2 regions of the Vibrio toranzoniae genome follow, and region 1 is predicted to be linked to the other one. Evidence: predicted binding sites of a transcription regulator. Region 1 holds the regulator's gene; the other holds the start of a gene.
What was found. The regulator MetJ, encoded in region 1, represses methionine synthesis genes. The targets are predictions, from matches to a motif close to TTAGACNTNTANANGTCTAA.
Positions count from the first base shown of each region.

Region 2: a site for MetJ is predicted at 5,388-5,407, ahead of metA (homoserine O-acetyltransferase MetA). Genes of this name have one in related genera too.

Region 1 covers NZ_AP025514.1:2,891,871-2,900,107, forward strand. The annotation lists gene metF (methylenetetrahydrofolate reductase) at 1-74, opposite strand, end outside; gene OCU50_RS13170 (bifunctional aspartate kinase/homoserine dehydrogenase II) at 351-2,762, opposite strand; gene OCU50_RS13175 (O-succinylhomoserine (thiol)-lyase) at 2,765-3,946, opposite strand; gene metJ (met regulon transcriptional regulator MetJ) at 4,155-4,472, shown strand; gene OCU50_RS13185 (malic enzyme-like NAD(P)-binding protein) at 4,661-5,950, opposite strand; gene rpmE (50S ribosomal protein L31) at 6,300-6,518, opposite strand; gene priA (primosomal protein N') at 6,861-8,237, shown strand, end outside.
Region 2 covers NZ_AP025514.1:1,701,349-1,709,585, reverse strand. The annotation lists gene OCU50_RS07505 (MFS transporter) at 1-196, opposite strand, end outside; gene OCU50_RS07500 (LysR family transcriptional regulator) at 325-1,197, shown strand; gene OCU50_RS07495 (glutaredoxin family protein) at 1,288-1,524, opposite strand; gene OCU50_RS07490 (YgjP-like metallopeptidase domain-containing protein) at 1,678-2,175, shown strand; gene rlmF (23S rRNA (adenine(1618)-N(6))-methyltransferase RlmF) at 2,180-3,433, shown strand; gene pilW (type IV pilus biogenesis/stability protein PilW) at 3,522-4,253, opposite strand; gene metA (homoserine O-acetyltransferase MetA) at 4,423-5,364, opposite strand; gene OCU50_RS07470 (ATP-binding protein) at 5,638-6,006, shown strand; gene OCU50_RS07465 (DUF3859 domain-containing protein) at 6,083-6,505, shown strand; gene OCU50_RS07460 (M20/M25/M40 family metallo-hydrolase) at 6,611-7,717, opposite strand; gene OCU50_RS07455 (tetratricopeptide repeat-containing diguanylate cyclase) at 7,976-8,237, shown strand, end outside.

The DNA.
Region 1 (8,237 bases):
ACATTAATGTTGTCAGAAAGCTCTGCGATATTCTGATTTAAAGCGTCGATATGGCCTGCGTATGTGTATCCCATCTTACTCTCCCTGTGGCAAAAGCAACCACTAAAAACTCAAATCCCTAAACGACGTTTAGACGTCTATATGTCTGTAGGATGTATTGAATACGATTTAATGTCAACAGATCGATTATGAATTTTTCTCAAGTAGATCGTGAGTAAAACTCAAGTAGTTAGATGGGTCGCAAAGCAGAAATAAGGTAGAAAAAAGGCTGAAAAACACATCGTGCTTTCAGCCTTATCTATCTTAGTGGATAGTATGCTATTTAGACACTAAACCAACCGATCTGAGTATCAGAACAGGCTAGACATTCTGTTCAGGTCAGATTGAATTGCGCCCGCTGTTACTTCACGGCCCGCACCTGGACCACGAATAACTAGTGGATTATCTTTGTACCATTTGCTCTCAATCGCAAAGATGTTATCGCAAGGCAGCAAGTTCGCTAGAGCGTGTTCTTTAGATAGAGCTTCAACTCCTACGGTTGCCTTACCATTCTTCTCTAAACGCGCTACGTAACGCAGAACCTTTTGTTGCGAATGTGCTTTCTCTAAGCGCTCAGCCAACTCTTCGCTCAGCACTGAGGCCTTATCAAAGAAGTCATCCACCGACAGGTCTTGCAGTTCTACTGGCACCAGTGATTCCACTTTTACGCTTTCAGGTTCAATGTCTAAACCCGATTCACGCGCCAGAATGACCAACTTACGCATCACATCTGACCCATCTAGATCCGCACGAGGATCCGGTTCTGTGAGGCCTTGTTGCCATGCTAAGTCAACCAACTCGCTAAATGGTACTGTGCCATCGAACTGTTGGAACAACCAAGACAGTGTGCCCGAAAAGATACCTGACAATGCAATAATGTCATCGCCACTTTCACGCAGGTCACGTACCGTGTGGTTAATCGGTAAGCCTGCACCAACCGTCGCGTTGTACAACCAATGACGACTGATCTTAGCGAAAGCATCTTTGACTTGATGGTAATACTCACTTGATGCAGAACCTGCGACCTTGTTCGCCGAGATCAGGTGGATACCTTGCTGTGCGATTTGCAGATATTTTGCTGCAAGTACCGGGCTCGCAGTAACATCAAGAACAACCGCTTCGTCATAACCTTGAATAGAACCCAAACGCTCTAACCAGTCGTTACCATTATTGGCAATCGCTTCGTCATCAAAGCGCTTACCTACCGAAGTCGCATCAATACCTTGATCGTCGAACCAATAGGTTTGGCTATCAACCACCGCAACCAATTCAAAGTTCATTCCACGACGCTTTTCAAGTTCCGCTTTTTGCTCTGCGAACAGTCTTAACCAGCTTGAACCGATATTGCCTTTGCCACATAAAGCAATCGCAACACGCTTCTGTGCTTGGAACAGTTGGGAGTGAATGCCTTTCACTAGGCTTGAGGTTTCACTCTTACGAATGACAGCCACTAAGCTCAAGCCTGAGTTTGCTTCTGAGATGAACTCAACCGGCGAGCTCTTGAGTTGTTGATAGAAACCGTAGCAATGGTTCGGGTTCTTAGTCACACCCGCGCCCACCGCCGCGATCAGAGAGAACCCCTCTTTAAGTTTAATCTCAGCTTCAATCGCGTGATCTTGCAGATATTCTAGAGCGCCACCAGCAATCTCTTCGGTGTAAGCAAGGCGCAAACAGTGTTGATCGGGTTCAAGTTCATAAGCAAGTGGCTCGAGTTGAGCGCGCTTAAGCCCTTCAAGCACTTCACTCTCGAGACGGTCGAAATCATGGCCGTGACCAAACGTCAGCTGCACGATAAGCACTTCATCTAAAGAGGTAATAATTTTTGCGCCACGACCCGATGCCAGTACACGCTCAATCTGTGTGGAGCCCGCTTCTGGCTGATAGCTGCAGCGTAAACTTAAATCCATAGCACTTTGAGCCACCGGCTGTAGCGTTCGGCTGTGAAGCACTGGCGCCGCCAGACGAGCTAACTCACTTGCTTCATCAAGGCGAAGCAGAGGCAATAGACACGCATCCAAAACCAAACGAGGATCTGCGCTGTATACGCCTGCCACATCACTCCAAATCGTCACGCGTTCAACTTCAGCCAATGCACCAATCACGGTAGCTGAATAATCCGAACCATTCCGACCAAGCAATACGGTTTCGCCGTCGCTGTTCTGAGCCATAAAACCAGTAATCACCACGCGACAGTGTGCATGCTGCGCCAAGGCTTCTTTAATGAGAGGATAAGAACGTGCTCGGTCAACCTCAGGTTGAGCGCCCACTTCTGCACGCAAAAAGGCGCGCGCATCTTGAGCTACCGCTTGTAAATCATGTTGGCACAACAAAGCGGCTAGCAGACGCGAAGACCAAACCTCACCGTGTCCTAGCACCTGTGCTTTTTGCGCTTCGCTCAAGGGAGCAGTTAGCTCACCCAAAGCGGTAAATTCTTGTTGAATAGTGGCCGTAAGTTGCGCTGCCGACTCACCTTCAAGCAGCGCTTCAATCAGCTCAAGTTGAAACTGACGAAGGGTTTGTAGGCATTCATGAGCAATACGACCATCTTTGTCGAGCGCTTCAACAAATTCAATCAAACGGTTGGTTGTTTTACCCGCTGCCGATACCACAACCAAGTCAGTGGTAGATGAGTATTCTCTAAGAATGTTGACCACGCGCTGGTAGCACTCAGGGTTGGCTAAACTGCTACCACCAAATTTATGTAGCTGGCGAAAGGTTGCCATTATTAACCCTCCCCTTCTACGATAAAGTGTTGTGTTTTTTCAAACGCTTGCTTGAGGTCATCAATCAAATCTTCTGCATCTTCAAGGCCAACAGAAAGACGCAGTAACTGTTGCGAAACCCCCGCTTCTGCTAATGCTTCTTCACCCATGGCACGGTGAGTCATCGACGCAGGGTGACAAATCAAGCTTTCCACACCGCCTAGTGATTCCGCCAAAGAAAATAACTCTAACTTATCGACAAAATATTTAAGTGCTTCAAAAGAGCCCGAAAACTCAAAGCTCAGCATTGAGCCAAAGCCCGATTGCTGCTTCTTCGCGATATCATGCCCCGGATGCTTAGAAAGGCTTGGGTGGTAAATAGTGCCCACCAGATCTTGTTGTTGCAGAGAAGCCAGGATTTCACGTGAACTCTCTTCGTGAACTCGCATACGCGCACCTAGCGTACGAATGCCACGTAGAGTCATGTAGCTATCAAATGGTGTGCCGGTCGCACCAATACAGTTTCCCCACCATGCTAGTTCTTCAGCGTGCTCTTCTGTTTTTGTAACTATAACGCCACCAATAACGTCCGAGTGTCCGTTGATGTACTTAGTGGTAGAGTGAATAACAAAGTCAGCTCCCAGCTCTAAAGGCTTTTGGAATACAGGCGTCAAAAACGTGTTGTCGACAGCAACCATAGCGCCCACTTCTTTCGCTTTACGACAAGTTTCTGCAATATCAACCACGCGAACCAATGGATTCGATGGTGTTTCGATTAAGATCAACTTTGGCTTAAGCGCGATCGCCGCGTCCAGTGCCGATTGATCCGATTGATCAACAAACAGAACTTTGAAGTCACCTTTTAGCGAGCGTGTATTGAATAGACGATAAGTACCGCCGTAGCAGTCGTGTGGTGCGATAATAAGATCATCGCCGCCTAAGAAAGCAGAAACCCATAAGTTTAGCGCCGAGGTACCACAGTTGGTGACAACCGCGCCTTTGCCCGATTCAAGCTCAAACAGTGCCGTCTCTAATAAACCTCGATTGGGGTTACCTGAACGAGTGTAATCGTACTTTGGCACTTCACCAAAAGCGGGAAACCCATAATTAGTCGAAAGGTAAATAGGTGGGACAACGGCATGGTGTTGCGTGTCTGACTCGATACCAGTACGTACTGCAATTGTTGCTGGCTTCCGGCTGCTCATAGGTGCTTCCTTACAAGTTTTGCGTCTGAGAATCACAGCTGCTTGTCGGCATTTTTCGGCTGTGTTAGATATATGTAATTCACTTTACTTTCATAAACGTGAGACGTCAACACTTCTAGACGTCCGTATGTCTTTGCTTATGGCAGTAAATCCCGCTAAAATCACCACTATTAATTTATTCTAACAACTAAAGTGATGAAGGTACGCAATGGCCGACTGGAATGGTGAATACATAAGCCCATATGCTGAGCATGGAAAGAAAAGCGAACAAGTAAAGAAAATTACAGTTTCTATCCCTCTAAAAGTGTTAAAGGTTCTCACTGACGAGCGTACTCGCCGCCAGATTAATAACCTGCGCCATGCAACAAACAGTGAGCTACTGTGCGAAGCCTTTCTACATGCGTACACAGGCCAACCACTACCAACGGATGAAGATCTCCGTAAAGACCGTCCAGACGATATCCCTACTGAAGTAAAAAGGCTGATGACAGAGATGGGGATCGAATTCGAAGCGTTTGACGAATAATAAAAACAACTCAGTCACCGCCTTTACTACTGATTCGTTATAGCGGCCCCTATTCATAACATCACTCACTATACTGCTTGCGAGTGGGCTGTGAGTGATAGATATAAAAAAACCGACTCCTAATGAGTCGGTTTTTATTATTCTTGCCCATAGCGAAACCGCTACAGAGAATCCACCACAGCGGGCTATTACGCCATATAGTTAGCTGGCATATCAATACGCGCAACGCCAGATTCAACGGCCGCTTCCGCTACCGCTTTTGCTACTCGAGGAAGCAGACGCGGGTCCATTGGCTTAGGAATGATATAGCTCTTACCAAACTCCAGCGCCGTCTCACCTGCTGCCGCTAATACTTCAGCTGGCACTTCTTCTTTCGCCAGTTCACGAATAGCATGAACCGCCGCCAGTTTCATCTCATCATTAATTTCGCTCGCACGCACATCTAGCGCACCACGGAAAATGAATGGGAAACAAAGTACGTTGTTAACTTGGTTCGGGTAATCACTGCGGCCTGTACCCATAATAAGGTCTTTTCGAACTTCATGAGCAAGATCTGGTTTGATTTCTGGATCTGGGTTTGAACATGCAAACACAATCGGCTTATCAGCCATTAGTGTTAGTGCTTCAGCTGGTAGTAAGTTAGGGCCAGACACACCCAAGAATAGATCCGCATCTTCGATAACATCTTCAAGAGTACGTTTGTCAGTGTTGTTTGCGAATAGTTCTTTGTACTCATTAAGGTCATCACGACGAGTGTGGATTACCCCCTTACGGTCCAGCATGTAGATCTTCTCACGCTGGGCGCCACACTTAATCAGCAGTTCCATACAAGCAACCGCTGCTGCGCCTGCACCTAAACAAACGATCTTACATTCTTCTAGTTTCTTACCTTGAAGTTCAATTGCGTTCAGCATACCAGCTGCTGTTACAATCGCAGTACCGTGTTGGTCATCGTGGAATACTGGAACATCACAACGTTCAATCAGGCGACGTTCAATCTCAAAACAATCTGGTGCTTTGATGTCTTCTAGGTTAATACCACCGAATGTATCTGCGATATTGGCAACGGTATCTACAAACTCATCGATTGTGCGGTGTTTCACTTCAATATCAATAGAATCTAAACCTGCAAAGCGCTTAAACAGTAACGCTTTACCTTCCATTACCGGCTTAGAAGCAATAGGGCCAAGATTTCCAAGACCAAGAATCGCCGTACCGTTAGAGATAACTGCAACCATGTTGCCTTTACCCGTGTATTTATAAACGTTATCTACGTTTTGTGCGATTTCGCGAACAGGTTCAGCCACGCCAGGGCTGTATGCAAGTGCTAGATCTTCTGCAGAATCTGCAGGCTTTGTCAGTTCTACGGCAATTTTGCCTGGAATTGGGAACTCATGATAATCAAGAGCTTGCTGACGAAATTGTTCTTGAGGCGATAACTCTTGAGAGGATTGGTCTTGTCGGCTGTCTTCAGACATAGGTGTAGGTTCCTAGGTTATTATTATTTGGGGGTCTTGTTCATGTTAATGGATGTACTTCAAAGTTCCTAGGTAGTTAAAGCCTCTGTCTCATTAAAAAACGAGATTTAACTACTAATAAGACCAGTGAGCAGTGGAAATTACTATTGCCTGTTGAACTTTCAAGCGAATTTCTAAATAGAAGTAGCGGAACGACCGTTGTGGAAAATTCGGATCAACGACCTATCATTTGTATTAATTGCCTACCTATTGAATAACTAGATAGCAGAGCAGTATCCATCATTTACTCAAATTATAGGCAACAAAAAAGGACACCTAAGTGTCCTTTTTCATGTCTAAATAGCGAGAATTACTTCTTGCTAGAAAGAGCACCGAAACGCTTGTTAAAGCGATCTACACGGCCGCCTGTATCTACGATACGTTGCTTACCTGTGTAGAATGGGTGACATTTGTCACATACATCTAGGTGAATACCATCTTTACCTAGAGTAGAGTTGAATTCGAATGTGTTGCCGCAAGAACAAGTTGCTGTTACTGCTTTGTATTCTGGGTGGATTCCAGCTTTCATGGGATAACCTCAAGTAGGCCGTGTCGCTATACGATTCTAAGCCGCACACCACACGTAGTTTAAAAAAGAAATAAAGACACCGCATTCGTACAAAAAAGTGACGAAGCCATACCTTTAAGGCGCAGTATAGTAATGAATCTATAAGACAGGATCAACCGATTTGATACATTTTTCGCCAATAGTGTCTTTATTTCTTTTGTTAACTGGCATGTTGGTTGAAATTCAAGAGCTCTAGTGACCTTCATTCGTTAACTCACCTCTTTCACCTCAACTGCTCCTCGAATTTAACCGCCTTATCATTTAGACTGTTCGCTCTCCTCAACTCAGTAAAGCCGTCACTTTATGCGTCCAATGATTGCCCGTGTGGCCCTGCCTGTTCCACTCGACAAGCAGTTCGATTACAAGATTCCTAACCACCTCTTTCCGGTTATTGGTGGACGAGTTTCTGTGCCTTTTGGACGCCAAACCTTAACTGGGATTGTTACGGCTCTGGTTAACGAATCTGAATTCGAGCTAGACAAACTCAAGCCGATTAAAACCTTATTAGATAACCAACCCGTTTGGCCAGAGTCGGTCTACTCACTCTTGATGTGGTGTAGTCAATTCTATCAATACCCGCTTGGCGAAACCTTTGCTAACGCCCTACCGAGCGCCCTAAGAAAAGGCAAAGCCGCCGACTTCGCAACGCTTATCGAATGGCAGTTAACATCGTCAGGCAGAGATCAACTGATGCAAGGCTTTGGTCGCGCCATCAAACAAGCCAAAGTGATGCATATGCTTGAAAATGGCGCAGTTCCTCATCAAGAATTCATTGATGAAGAAGTGGGTAGCACAGTACTTAAGACACTGGAAGAGAAAGGTTGGATTGAATCGGTAGAGAAAAAACCGCAGCGCAAACCATGGCCAGTTGAACTCGAAAACGAACAAGACAAGCCAAAACTCAATGCAGAGCAAGCCATCGCAATCGCAACAGTCAATAGCCAGACCAACTTTGGCTGTTTTCTACTAGAGGGCGTTACCGGATCAGGTAAGACAGAAGTCTATCTGAATATGATCAAGCCGATTCTTGACCAGGGTAAACAGGCACTAGTTTTGGTGCCTGAAATAGGCCTCACTCCTCAAACCATTAACCGCTTTAAGCGACGCTTTAATGTGCCTGTTGAGGTTATCCACTCTGGTTTAAACGATTCAGAGCGACTGAATGCGTGGCTCTCTGCACGCGACAATATTGCAGGCATCGTAATTGGTACTCGTTCGGCTCTATTCACGCCTTTCGCTGATCTAGGCATTATCATTGTCGATGAAGAACATGACGCCTCCTATAAACAGCAAGACAGCCTGCGCTACCACGCACGTGATGTCGCCATTATGCGCGCTCATAAAGCGCAAGTTCCGGTCGTTCTTGGGTCAGCAACTCCGGCTTTTGAAACACTGCACAACGCTCAGATAGGCAAATACAGCTACCTTACCCTCACCTCACGTGCAGGTGTCGCATTGCCGACCACTAATAAAGTGTTGGATGTGAAAGGCGAATACCTGGAAAGCGGTTTGTCTGCGTCGTTAATTGCTGAGATGCAAAGACACCTGAAAGCGGGCAACCAAGTGATGTTGTTCCTCAACCGACGCGGGTTCTCTCCGGCATTAATGTGTCACGACTGTGGTTGGACTGCCGAGTGTAAGCGCTGTGATGCTTACTACACCTATCACCAATACAGCAAT
Region 2 (8,237 bases), 1.2 Mb from region 1:
AAGGCACCAAACTAATGGATAGCCCGAGTGTCGTAGCGGCAAACAGCCAGTTGATTTGGGTTTCTGATACTTGGAAATGCTCCGCCATGTGCGGCAAAATAGGTTGAAAAAGGTAGAGGTTACAGAAAATGATAAACGAGCCAATCGCTAATGATTGGGTGATTCGTTTGTATTGAGTACTGCCTTTATCAAACATTTGCATACGCCTGTGCGATTAATTAAGTTATTTTTGAACAAGTAATCTATTTGTGAACAAGTTATCAGTACGAAGGTGATTAAAGAAATATATTAAAAATATCACCTCCATATATTTAATATATTGATATGCTTGAATCAAAACCCCTTCGACATTTTCTGGCCGTTGCTCAGTTTGGTAGCTTCACTCAGGCGGCTAAAGCGCTGCATATTGCACAGCCTGCATTGAGTATTTCCATTAAGAAACTTGAACAAACACTGGAGTTAATTCTGTTTCGGCGCGGAGACAAATCCGTGACGTTAACGGAAGAGGGCAAGGTGTTGTTCGAGCATGCCAGGAGGATTTCTCAGCAGTTTGATGACGCTCAGCTTGCGATGAACGAGTTAAAGGGGTTAGAGAAAGGAGAGGTGCGCTTAGGGGCGCCAAGCATGATGGGGAGTTACTTTTTCCCACAAGTGGTGATGGCCTTTAAAAGCCAATACCCAAACCTAAAATTGACACTAATTGATGCGGGTACAGCCTCGATACGCCAGATGCTATTAAACGGTGAACTCGATATCGGCGTTATCAATCATGAAAATGTGCCTGACGATCTTGAAACCGACCATCTGCTAAGTTCAGAGATGTTAGCCGTTGTAGGCAAAGAGCACCCATTAGCATCACAGCCATCCATCACTTTTGAAGAGTTTTTCGCTCAAGAGCTGATCATGTTTAAGTCGGGTTACTTCCACCGCGATTTCATCGACGCTACTTGCAAAAAATACAATTTGGATATGACCATTGCGTTCGAGACCAACTTGCTACCGATGATTCTTTCCATTGTAAAGCGAGAATTTGCCATCACTGCGCTACTCAGTTTAGTCACTGAGTATGAAGAAGACGTGGTAGGTGTTCCATTTAAAGAGCCTGTAAAACTCAACCTATCGTTGGCTTGGAGAAAAGAAGGTTACCTGTCGAAAGCAGACCGAACCTTTATCAATTTTGTGAAGCAGTATGTGTGATTTAGAATGTCATAGACAGAACAAAGCCCGCAGATCCTGGTTTGGATCTGCGGGCTTTGTTGTATGGAAGTATGACTAGCTCAAAGCTCGTTATGTGTTCTTTGAGTTATACATCTTATCGAAGTTCTTCTGATTCCATCCGACCATCACTTGGTCGCCGATTTTCAGTACAGGGATAGAGCGAGCACCCATTGCCTGTAATTCTTTACGGCCACGCTGCATCTTTGCGTTCGTTAGGCGGTATTCAATTTTTTTAGAGTCCAAATAGCGCTGGGCATCTTTGCAGTGCGGGCATTTGTCTGCGACGTACAATACAACACGTTTCATTTTTACATTCTCTTGCTGAATCTAGCTCTTGGTGAATCTCGTTAAAGTGTAACGAATCCTAGGTGATTAGAAAAGTGTGATCAGTTACACTATGCGGCTCAAACTTCAAGACCACAACGTATTGTCGTGGCGTAACTTGTACGGTCTTTCAGAATGCATCCTTCTTTACGCTATATCCAAGGCTATCCTAAGCACATTATCGACCCTGTGACTCAACTTGTAGAGTCAGGTAAATTAGTGCCTTGGTTTGAAGCTCGCTATCCAAATAATCATGAAATAAAAAGCGAGAAGGCCCTGTTTGATTATGCGATTGAGATTAAAAATCGCTACATGAAGAAAACACCACCCATCAGAAAAGTGATTTACGACGGGAAGATACACCTAATCAATAATGCATTAGGCCTCCACTCTTATGTTGCGAAGAATCACGGTGGCAAGATCAAATCGAAGAATGAGATTCGTATCGCCAGTGTCTTTAGAAATGCACCAGAACCTTTGCTTAGAATGCTGGTAGTGCATGAACTGGCGCACATCAAAGAGAAAGAGCACGACAAAGCCTTTTACCAACTATGTTGTCACATGGAACCGGAATATCACCAACTTGAGTTGGATGCCCGTTTATTCATGATGTATTTAGATTTAAAGAAGTAGCCTAATGAGCCAATCACAAAATAGAACCACGCTAAGCCTGTCGAAAAACAGCGCCTCTGATAAAAACCGTAACAATACGGATTCAAAAGCGGCGGGACAGAATAAAGCCAAGCAAGTTTCTAGTAAACCAACCAATAATAAAGGCGGAGCGGGTAAAGCACCGCTTAAAAAAGGCACTTCGAATAAGAGCGCACCAAAAAGATCGAGCGGTTCGCAAAAGCCTTCAGGCCCGAAACGAACGGGCGGTTTACAACGTAACAAGAATACGGCTAAGCCTGCGGGTGGACTGCACCCAAAAAATCAACACACAGGTCGCTACGACTTCGAGTTATTGGTTGCTGCGTTACCTGAGCTGAAAGAGCACTTGATTAAGAACCCTGTCGGTGAAGATACAATCAATTTTTCTGATCCATTGGCCGTTAAGTTACTTAACAAGGCGCTACTAGCATATCACTATGGCGTTAAGCACTGGGATATTCCCGCGGGTTACCTATGTCCGCCAATTCCAGGCCGAGCAGATTACATTCATAGAGTGGCAGACATCCTTAACAGCGATGGCCAAGGCGAACCATATAACCACGCGTCTGTGAAAGCATTAGATATTGGTGTTGGCGCAAACTGTATCTACCCAATTGTTGGCACGACAGAATACAAATGGCGTTGTACGGGTACAGATGTTGATCCTGTATCCATCAAAACGGCTAACTTCATTGCAGAAAGTAACGCGAACCTAAAAGGTAAGATCCGAGCGAGATTGCAAGCAGACTCTGAAGCTATTTTTAAAGGTGTCATTAAAGACAATGAACGTTACGATGTCACTATTTGTAACCCTCCATTCCACGGCTCTTTAGAAGAAGCGGAAAAAGGGTCGCAACGTAAGCTCGATAATCTAGCGGCAAACCGAGCTAAGAAAGCAGGTAAGTCACTCAAGCCTGAATCTAAAAAATCGCAGACGAAAAAAGATAAGCCAACGTTGAACTTTGGTGGTCAAAAAGCAGAGTTATGGTGTCCGGGTGGTGAAGCGGCTTTCATTATGAAAATGGCGAGAGAGAGCCAACTGTTTGCTACGCAAGTACTGTGGTTTACTACGTTGATTTCTAAGAAAGACAACGTTGATATGATTCGTTCAGAGCTTGGTAAGTTAAGAGCAAAACAAGTGAAAGTAATAGAGATGTCGCAAGGCCAAAAGGTGAGCCGCTTTGTTGCGTGGAGCTTTATGGATGATGAGCAGAGACAAGAGTGGATTGCGCTTAAATAACACTTCAATACCAGAAAGTATCTAATAGATTACATAAGAAAAGGGCTTGTTGTTCATTCAACAAGCCCGTTTTTATATTCCAGCGAGTCTAAGTGGAGAGCAACTCGTCTAATTTGGTTTGGTACTTCTTCTCAAGCGCACTGTTTCCGGCTTTGTTTTCCAGTTCGACCAATATTTGAAGGGATGGAATTTGATAGCCATAGCGCTGGTGGAACTTGAACAGACGAAGCCGCGCGTTATTATAATCTGCTTCACTTACTTCAATCTTTGATAGCTGTAATATCGACTTTGCTCGATTCGGATCGTGGTCAATAGCACGTGTGAAGTAATACTTTGCTTGGTCAGTATTACCGGCTTTAAATGCGCAAAAGGCCGCATTCTCATAACTGGCAGAGACTAAATAATAATAGGGTTGGTCGATGGCTCGGTTGAAGTACTTATCGGCCTGCTCATACTCGCCTTGTTTACACAAAAACGTACCGTAGTTATTCAATACATTTCCGTTTCTTGAATCTAAACTTAGCGCCTTTTGATATGTGGATCTTGCTTCGTCTACTTCGCCAACTTTTTCATAGTAATGCGCCATAGAGAGTCGTGCTCTGTAATAACTAGGCGCATGCTTGATCGCTAACTCTAGGTTTTCACGAGCTCTAACCATATTGTCTTGACCCATGTAACCTAAGCCTAACTCAATGCGGGACTCAGACATCGCAATTGGGTCACTTTCTATTTTAGGTGGGCCTTCAGTGACAGAGACGCAGCCTATTAGTGAAAGAGATGTGAATAATATGAAATTTGATAAAAGTGACTTGGCAGGCATGTGCAGCTCCTTATGAACACCAGCCCATCATATGGAATCGAATAAGTCGAAGTATTAAATCTGCTATGGAATGCGAGCCACTTACCATAAAAAATCCGCATCCAATTGGCTTTATTATCAACAACCTATTGAATACAGATCTCTATGGCTGACAAAAATAACTTGCCGTTTAATCGTCTTTGGTGAAATTGTCTTCGCTGAAGTGATCCAAATCGTAAGGTGTCTGTTGGTAAACGCAGTAGTTTAGCCAATTTGAAAATAATAAGTGACCATGACTACGCCAGCTTGCAATAGGCTTATTGTCTGGATTGTTGTTTGGGTAATAGTTGATAGGGATAACCGGCTCCATGCCTTCACCTAAGTCACGAATATACTCATTATGAAGTGTATGAGCATCATATTCCGGGTGACCTGTTACAAACACGTTCCGCTTGTCTTTGGTTGCCGCCAGATACACACCAGCCGCATCGGAAGTCGCAAGTACATCAAGGTCGGTATGCTCGGCTAAGTATTCTTGAGAGAAGTCGGCATAGCGTGAATGAGGCGCTAAGAACGTATCATCAAAGCCACGTAAAATAGGGTGAAATGGGTTATGTATTTCGTGACTGTAAACACCAGACAGCTTGTCTTTACGAGTGCGCTTTGGCAAATCATACAGCAATTTCAAACCAGCTTGAGCTGCCCAACATACATATAGAGTCGACGTAACGTGTTTGTTTGCCCATTCCATGATGGTTTGTAGATGTTCCCAATAGATAACATCTTCAAATTGAACTAAACCAAGCGGCGCACCAGTGATGATCAGCCCATCAAAATTACGACTTTTTACCATCTCAAATTGACGATAAAAGTTATCAAGGTGTTCCGTGGGTGTATTCTTACTTGGTCGGTCGTCGATGCGCAGTAGTTCTACATCTACTTGCAATGGACTGTTTGATAGTAGGCGTAAGAACTGAGTTTCGGTTTCAATTTTCTTAGGCATTAGGTTGAGGATCAAGACTCGAAGTGGACGAATTTCCTGTGTCGATGCTCTTGATAGCGGCATAACAAAAATTTTTTCTTCACGAAGAACATCGGATGCGGGCAATTGGTCTGGAATACGAATAGGCACAGCTTTCTCCCTAAGCTAGATATGTAGACGTCTATACATCTAAATTTATAATAGTTTGACACGCTTGTCGATATACAAAATGGATAGTTGTAAATTATTTGTGTCTTCTATCAGAAACAATCCGTCGATTTCAAGTCGCTTACCATCATGTCGAACGACTATCCGAGTCGGATATAGGGGGTGATTTTTGTAAGTGACGCAAGGTAGTTATCAGAGCAAGCGACGAACATTTAAGATAAACTTACGTTTTCAAATTAGCCTGCAAAGTGATAGATGAAGTTAATACTCATTCGAGGGCTGCCCGGTTCCGGCAAGTCAACAAAAGCGCAAACCTACGATGCACTGCATGTCGAAGCTGATATGTATTTTGTGAATGGTCAAGGAGTGTATCAGTTTGATCCTAGGCGATTACAACAGGCTCATGAGTGGTGTCAGAACACAGTGGAAAAAGGCCTGAAACAAGGGCTAGATGTTGTTGTATCAAATACCTTTATCAAGCAGTGGGAAATGAAGGCTTACCGCCAACTCGCACTTAAATATAAAGCAGATTTGATTATAGAAGTGTGTAGAGAGCAATTTGGCAGCATTCACGACATTGAACCATCCGTGATTAAGCGCATGGCAAAAGATTGGCAAGAATAACGCTCTCTTTCTGGCTAATGAGTTAATGCAAAGAACGAAGAAAAATTAGGTAATACACAATTATTAGGTAATACACATGGCAAAGCGATCGGCTATCGTCGACATGACATCTTACGGCATCTACACGACGTGGGATTCTAAATCTAAAGATCTTCCCAAAATCCAAGAGTTCACCACCATCGTTGATGCCGAAATTGACGTAGAGTTTGGTTATATTCTGAATATTAAAAAAGCCAAAGGCGAAAAGGTCCACTACTGTATTTATCACCCGAACATCACCACAGACAAAGGCGAAGTGCTAGAACCATTCGATGGTGAAGAGTATGTCGGCAACAACGATTGGGATTTCTATTTAGGCGATACCATTTGGGCTCCAGTCTCAAACAAGCTCGGTAAATGGCGCATGACAGTCGAGCTAAAAGGTAACATCATCGCCGACAAGACATTCGACCTAGTGGCAAAAGATGAAGGACAGTTTTGGAAGCGTAGGGGTTTCTAAGCTCAAAATTCTAGCTATGTTGAAACACAAAAAAGCCGAGTCCAAACTAGACTCGGCTTTTTGATATCAGCTAGATGATGTTCACCATCTAGCTCACAAGTAAGATTATTGTGTTACGTAAGCTATAACAAACTCAGTGATTGCGACCATGTCTTTAACCGCGATGTACTCTTCAGTGGTGTGAACTTTTGCCATCCCTGTAGAAAGGTTAACGGTTGTTAGACCTTTAGCATTAAAGTTGTTTGCATCGCTACCGCCACCTGTACGTTTGGTGTTTGCCGTTACGCCAAGTTTCTCGAATGCCGATTTGATAGAAAGAATATGCGGGTGATCATCTGCAATCACGAATGCATCGTAAGCACGAGTTGATTCGATTTCTACTTCAGCGCCGAATGGCTTCGCGCTTGCTTCGAATGTCGAGATCATGTGTTCAACTTGTGCTGTTAGCTTGTCACCGTTTAGTGAGCGAGCTTCAGCCACTACTTTAAGTTCTGGCATTACGATGTTAGTCGCTTGACCACCTTCAACAATACCCACGTTTGCTGTTGTTTCTTCATCGACACGAAGTAGGTTCATCTTGGTGATTGCGTCTGCAGCCACTTGAATTGCGCTGATGCCTTCTTCTGGTGCTAAGCCAGCATGAGCCGGGCGGCCTTTGATTGTCGCGGTTACCTTCTGTTGACCTGGTGCAGCGTTTACGATCGTACCAATCGGGCCACCTGTATCTAGAACGATAGCGTGCTCAGATTGAATGTAAGACATATCGAAGTTTAGAGAACCGAATAAACCGCCTTCTTCGAATACGGTGAATGCGATTTCGATGGTTTTGTGCGCTTGATCTTCAGCTTGAATGCAACGTATTGCTTCCATGATAGCCGCGATGCCCGATTTATCGTCGCCACCTAGAATCGTGTTGCCTTTAGAGCGGATAACGCCGTCTTCAATGATTGGCTCAATGCCGATACCTGGCGTTACTGTATCCATGTGGCAGCTGAATACTGTGCTACCTGGAAGTGTGCCATCTAAACGAGCATAGATATTGAAACCATTCGACACTTCTGCCGGAACGGCCAGCTTATGTACGTCAAAGCCGAGTTCGCCTAGCTGCTCAGCCAGTGCTTCCGCGATGGCTTTTTCGTTGCGTGATTCACTATCGATTTTCACAAGATCGCAGAAATGGTCGACAAGACGTTGTTCATTAATTTGGGTCATTGTTAATTCTCATTATGTTTCCGCTCATTCGTCAGAAGTCACGGCTAAGGAACAGGAAAATCACTATAACGCCAATGTGCCAGATGAATGCCTGAGTTAAATCAAGAAAGTTGCCTGATTATTCTAATTAGTGAGAGTAACCTTGTTCAGTTCGTCGAACTGATAACATTTTAATCTGTGTAGGGCTCGGGTATAATAAGTTTCTAATATGGATAAACAACAGTGCTATGATCATTCAATTTGTAACGTTCTTAATACATGAATAAAAACAACGTTTTAGGTTCGTTTCTGCTCGTTGTGACCATCAGTGTCGTACTCGGACTTTATTTACTGTATCCGCTCAGTGATGTGGACTTGAGCCCTCCTCAAGCCGACAGTACTTCTGTCTACACTCCAGAAAAAGAACTCTCTCAAACTGAATATGGAAAAAAGTTAATTCATATTCTCGGTTTGTCACGCAGTTCCCCATCTGTTGCAAAACATCAACTTGATCTACTTCGACCGCCCACAGGCGTTAATG